DNA from 2 places in the Staphylococcus nepalensis genome. Region 2 is predicted to be linked to the other one. Evidence: predicted binding sites of a transcription regulator. Region 2 holds the regulator's gene; the other holds the start of a gene.
The links. The regulator LexA, encoded in region 2, represses DNA repair genes until DNA is damaged. The targets are predictions, from matches to a motif close to CGAACATATGTTCG.
Positions count from the first base shown of each region.

Region 1: a site for LexA is predicted at 1,067-1,080, ahead of uvrB (excinuclease ABC subunit UvrB). Genes of this name have one in related genera too.

Region 1 is NZ_CP017466.1:2,341,008-2,344,448, reverse strand. It holds gene BJG89_RS11260 (YfbR-like 5'-deoxynucleotidase) at 39-680, shown strand; gene BJG89_RS11255 (CsbA family protein) at 686-916, shown strand; gene uvrB (excinuclease ABC subunit UvrB) at 1,228-3,213, shown strand; gene uvrA (excinuclease ABC subunit UvrA) at 3,219-3,441, shown strand, end outside.
Region 2 is NZ_CP017466.1:1,727,081-1,730,521, forward strand. It holds gene tkt (transketolase) at 1-915, opposite strand, end outside; gene BJG89_RS08170 (DUF896 domain-containing protein) at 992-1,240, opposite strand; gene sosA (DNA damage-induced cell division inhibitor SosA) at 1,367-1,600, opposite strand; gene lexA (transcriptional repressor LexA) at 1,743-2,366, shown strand; gene BJG89_RS08185 (CAP domain-containing protein) at 2,565-3,441, opposite strand, start outside.

The sequences.
Region 1 (3,441 bases), 610 kb from region 2:
AGTATAATCAATCATTAAATAAATGAGGAGGCGCTATCATGGGAATACATCAATATTTTAAACGCTTATCAGATTTAGAAAAATTAATTAGATTGCCAGGAAAGTTTAAATATTTTGAGCATAATGTTGCTGCCCATTCCTTTAAGGTAACTAAAATTGCTCAATATTTAGGTACAGTCGAAGAATACCACGGCAATGAAGTAGATTGGAAAAGTTTATACGAAAAAGCCTTAAACCATGATTTCGCTGAGATTTTCACAGGAGATATTAAAACGCCTGTCAAATATGCTAGTGGTGAATTGAAAAAATTATTCTCTCAAGTAGAAGAAGAAATGGTTGATCATTTTATCAGTGAAGAAATACCAGAGCAATATCAAGCGATATATCGTAAACGTCTTCAAGAAGGCAAAGATGATTCGCTAGAAGGTCAAATTCTATCTGTTGCTGATAAAATTGATTTATTATATGAAACATTTGGTGAAATACAAAAACGTAATCCTGAACCTTTATTTTTTGAGATATATGAAATGTCTCTCGAAACAATCATGCAGTTTGACCATTTAAACTCAGTACAAGATTTTATAGAAAATATTATCCCAGAAATGCTAACAGAGAAATTTATACCTAAATCTGAACTACGAGAAACGACGATGTCTATTTTAAATAATAGGAATGGGTGACATAAATGATTTGGTATATACTTGCATCCTTTTTTCCCTGTATACTTGTAGTGCTTTTTAGCGTATTGACAAGAAGTAAATGGGTAGGAACTATTTTAACTTTAATTTTAATAGGGACTTCAATTGAAAAGGGCTTTTTCCATGATGAATGGATAATTTTTATAGATGTAGCTTCATTATTAACTGGTTACTTGATTATTGATCAACTCGAGCTACATAAAAAAGATGATGATTGAATAATAGGTATTAAGCAACTTAATTGATACGATATTAGGAACGGTATATAATGATTTAACTTCATTTTCTAGAATTAAAAATAGTAACTTAGACAAACATGGTGGTTTACTATGTTTGTTTTTATTTAGGAATAAAGTAATATGAAACTACGAACAAATGTTTGTGTTTGAATCTGTGCATCTGTTAAAATATAAAATGTTAAGAGTATATTTTAATAAAATCTAGATACGCCAAAAATAAATTAGTCGAGTGATTAATTAGCTAGTTAAGTTATGTTCGTACGATAGAAATACAATAGGAGGCATGTGTTATTATGGAACACTACCCATTTAAATTGAAATCAGATTTTGATCCTAAAGGGGATCAACCAGCAGCAATACAAAAAATCGTAGATGGCGTGAATGAAGGAAAAAGGCATCAGACATTACTTGGTGCTACAGGTACAGGTAAAACATTTACGATGAGTAATGTGATTCAACAAGTTGGCAAACCAACCTTAATCATTGCCCATAATAAAACTTTAGCTGGTCAATTATATAGTGAATTTAAAGAATTTTTTCCTGAAAATAGAGTGGAATATTTTGTCAGTTATTATGATTATTACCAACCAGAAGCTTATGTCCCATCGACAGATACTTTCATAGAAAAAGATGCGTCAATCAATGATGAAATTGACCAATTGCGCCATTCTGCTACGAGTGCATTGTTTGAAAGAGATGATGTAATCATTATTGCTAGTGTCAGTTGTATTTATGGCTTGGGGAACCCGGAAGAATACCGTGACTTAGTAGTAAGTGTACGCGTAGGTATGGAAATGGATAGAAGTGAATTGCTGAAAAAACTTGTAGATGTACAATATACTAGAAACGACATTGATTTTAGACGTGGTACATTTCGTGTTAGAGGTGACGTTGTAGAAATCTTCCCAGCTTCTCGTGAAGAAATGTGTATTCGCGTTGAATTTTTCGGTGATGAAATTGATCGTATACGCGAAGTGAATTATTTAACAGGTGAAGTATTGAGAGACCGAGAACACTTTGCAATCTTCCCAGCCTCCCACTTCGTTACACGTGAAGAGAAAATGAAATCAGCTATTCAGCGCATTGAAAATGAACTTGAGGCACGTTTGGCAGAGCTTCGTGCAGAAAATAAGTTGTTAGAAGCGCAGCGTCTTGAACAAAGAACAAACTATGATTTAGAAATGATGAGAGAAATGGGATTTTGTTCAGGTATTGAAAATTATTCAGTACACTTGACTTTAAGGCCGATGGGGTCTACACCATATACGTTACTAGATTACTTTGGCGACGATTGGCTTGTTATGATAGACGAATCACACGTAACGTTGCCACAAATTAGAGGTATGTATAACGGTGACCGTGCGCGTAAGCAAGTTTTAGTTGATCATGGTTTCAGGCTTCCTAGCGCTTTAGACAATAGACCATTAAAGTTTGAAGAGTTTGAAGATAAAACAAAACAACTTGTATACGTTTCTGCGACGCCAGGGCCATATGAATTAGAACATACCGATGAAATGGTCGAACAAATCATACGTCCTACCGGGTTATTAGATCCTCAGATAGAAGTAAGACCAACGGAAAATCAAATTGATGACTTGCTTGGAGAAATTCAAGAACGTATCGATCGCAATGAACGTGTTTTAGTTACAACACTGACTAAGAAAATGAGTGAAGACTTGACCACTTATATGAAAGAAGCTGGTATCAAAGTCAATTACTTACATTCAGAAATCAAGACATTAGAGCGTATTGAAATTATTCGCGACCTACGTGTAGGCACATATGATGTTATTGTAGGTATTAACTTATTAAGAGAGGGTATTGATATACCAGAAGTATCTCTTGTTGTGATATTAGACGCGGATAAGGAAGGTTTCTTGCGTTCACAACGATCACTCGTCCAAACGATAGGGCGTGCCGCGCGTAATAGTGGTGGGGAAGTTATTATGTACGGTGATAAAATTACTGATTCTATGCGTTATGCGCTAGATGAGACAGAACGGCGTCGTTCCATCCAAAAAGAATATAACGAGAAATATAACATTACGCCTACTACAATTAACAAGAAAATACATGACGTGATTAGTGCTACAGTTGAAACTGATGAAACCAATGAACAACAACGTACAGAAGTACCTAAGAAAATGACGAAAAAAGAACGTGAAAAAACAATTGCTAATATAGAAAAAGAAATGAAACAAGCAGCTAAAGATCTAGACTTTGAAAAAGCAACTGAACTCAGAGATATGTTATTTGAATTAAAAGCAGAAGGGTGACAAATATGAAACAACCATCCATTGTAGTTAAAGGGGCACGTGCCCATAATTTAAAAGATGTAGATATAGAAATACCTAAGGATAAACTTATTGTAATGACAGGTTTATCAGGCTCAGGTAAATCATCGCTTGCTTTCGATACAATATATGCAGAAGGGCAACGCAGATATGTTGAATCCTTAAGTGCATATGCAAGACAATTTTTAGGACAAATGGATAAACCAGATG
Region 2 (3,441 bases):
TTCGTTTGCACGTTTTAGCATTGATTGTTGAAAGATTTCATAAACTTCATCTGGAACGTTGAATCGTTTTTCAGGATCTAAACCATAATTTTCTAAAGCTAATTTTCTTTCATCTTCACCTAATGGCGCACCGTGCACACCATGAGAATCTTGTTTGTTTGGTGCACCGTAACCAATAATTGTTTTAACTTCAATCATTGTTGGTACATCCGAAGCTTTTGCTTCTTCAATTGCTTTATCAATTGCTTCGATATCGTTACCATCTTCAATTAAAATGTGTTTCCAACCATATGATTCAAAGCGAGTCTTAACATCTTCAGAAAAAGCTTTGTTTAAATCTCCATCTAAAGAAATATCATTTGAATCATATAATACAATAAGTTTATCTAATTTCGTATGACCAGCTAATGAAGCCGCCTCATGTGAAATACCTTCCATTAAATCTCCATCAGAAGCTAGTACATAAGTGTAATGGTCTACTACATTAGCATCTTCTTTGTTAAACTTACCAGCAAGATGTTTTTCAGCCATAGCCATACCTACAGACATAGCAAAACCTTGACCTAATGGACCTGTAGTTACTTCCACACCATCAGTATGTCTGAATTCAGGATGTCCTGGTGTTTTTGAGCCCCATTGTCTAAATTGTTTTAATTCATCTAATTCTAAACTACCTGAAACATGTAATAAACTATAAAGTAATGCAGAACCATGACCAGCAGACAATACAAAACGATCTCTATCGAAGAAATCTTTTGATTGGGGGTTGAAATTTAAATGGCGTGTCCATAAAGTATATGCCATTGGAGCAGCACCCATTGGTAATCCAGGGTGTCCTGAGTTTGCTTGCTCAACAGCATCGATACTTAAAGCTCTAATCGTATCTATTGCTAATTGATCTTTTTCTTTATTCATCTAAATGACTTCCTTTCTTATAGCAAGATTCATTACCATTATACATTATTTGACGTTTGTTTAACAAAAAATTGATTTAGTTGTTATCTTTTTTGTCTTTTGAATCTAATATTTTTTTAACTTTTTCAGGTGTTACATCGTTACCTTCAGGATCAATTACTCTAGTATTTTCAATTTGTTTTTTAAAATTATCTCTGAAAGAGTCTAAATACGCTTTTCTTAATTTAGATCGTTCTTTAGCCTCAGATTCAGTTAATCCTTCTTCTTTTTTCTTTTTTGCTAATTCATTTATACGCTTGATATCTACGGCATCGTTTTTAGCCATACTAAACCTCCGTAATTCATAATATAAAAAATATAACAAAAAAGTGAACGAAACGAAATAGTTCCGCTCACTTTCATATGTACCAGACAATTAATTTACTCCCAAATAAATTAATGTTTGATATTTCTATTTTGCTCTTGCCAAAAATGGCTTATTGCTCTGTTCGCTTTTTTCCACTGAATCCATTTGATATTGTTCGTTTTGAATTGAGTTGTTTTGGATTTGATGATCTGTCATTTCGTACGTTTGTTCCGACTCAGCATTATTATGTGCACTTAAAATAAATATAGAACTTAAAATCATAGTAACTAATAGGACTACGAAGTAAGGCTTTATTTGATGTATATATAATTTGAACATTATAAGTCACTCCTAGAACGTTTGTTTGTGTCTAAACTCTAACAGAACATCTGTTCCTAGTCAACCTTGAAACGAACAAACGTTTGTAAAAAAGAATCATGCATGCTATAATAAAAACAAATTAACGTAGGGAGTGCCTATTATGAGAGAATTAACAAAACGACAAAATGAAATTTTTGAATATATCAAACAGACCGTTCATTCAAAAGGATATCCACCAAGTGTTCGAGAAATTGGTGAAGCTGTGGGTTTAGCTTCAAGCTCTACCGTACATGGACATTTATCAAGACTAGAAGAAAAAGGCTATATAAAAAGAGATCCAACCAAGCCCCGTGCAATAGAAATTGTAACTGAACAACTAGGCGAATCTGCAAATATGGAATCAACGATACATGTACCAGTAATTGGAAAAGTAACGGCAGGTATTCCTATTACTGCCGTCGAAAATGTTGAAGAATACTTTCCATTACCAGAACATTTTACTTCTACGCATAACAGTGACATTTTCATCTTAAATGTTGTTGGTGATAGTATGATCGAAGCTGGTATATTAGATGGAGATAAAGTTATAGTCAGAAGCCAAACAATTGCTGAAAACGGTGATATTATTGTTGCAATGACTGAAGAAAATGAAGCTACAGTCAAACGTTTTTATAAAGAAAAAACACGTTATCGTTTGCAACCGGAAAATAGTACAATGTCTCCTATTTATTTAGACCAAGTCACTGTTTTAGGCAAAGTCGTTGGGCTTTTCAGAGAAATTTAATTATTTTATTTGTAAATAAAGACACTCTCAACAAAAATAAGAGGTTGCGCGTTGAGCGCAACCTCTTATTTTTCGTCATTCTTTTCTAAAACGTCTTTAACTTTTTCTAGTATATCTTCTGTTTGATCTTTTTTATTTGTTGTCATAATATCTCATCCTCACAGGTTACAGATACCCTCATTCAACAAATCGTAAACACTATCCAGTGTAATTTTCAGTCCAATAAGGTTGTCTTTGTTCATTAAAATCAACGCCGACACCTAATGTTCGAAATTCTTTTTTAAGAATGTTCTTTCTATGTCCTAAAGAATTCATTAAACCTTGATGGGCATAAATACTACTTTGTTGACCATAAGCTAAGTTTTCTCCGGCTGCATTAAAATCGTGTCCATCACTTTCTAAACGATCAAACGGAGAATCTCCACTCAAATTATCATGATTAAAATAGTTATTTTCTGCCATATCAGTACTGTGCTTACGTGCTGTATCAGAAATAGTTGTTGAATAATCTAAAGTATTTAAACCATGTTGCACTCTTTCAGCGTTTACTAAGTCAAAATTTTGCAATTCAAAGCTCTTAGCTAAATTATCCGACGGCGCCCCATATTGTTGTTGAAGTCTATTTTCCATTTCTTCACTAATTAATAATAATGCTGTTAAGTGGTTTTGGTTATGTTTGTCATAAAATGCTGTAGTATAAATATTGTCTTTTTTAAAATTGTCAAATTCACTATCTTGCACGTCTATATTTATATGACCTTTTTGTTTTGTTGATATAGGGTCACCTAATCGATCTCTAACTGTATCTTTCGGAGAATTATATTTTATTTTAGATTTAGAAGAAATAACATTTTGATTACTATACAAACCATTTACTTTATCTTTAATATAACTCACCATAACAAAACTTCTGTAATCGTCAGAATAATACGTATGCCAATTCGTACCATATTCGTTTGAAGTAACACGCTTTGCTTTACCTAATTTTTCTTCTACTTCTTCCTTAGACATATTCATTTGAATATTATTCAAAGCAAAATCTTGTTCATCAGGTACTTTTAAGGTATTTTCAGTT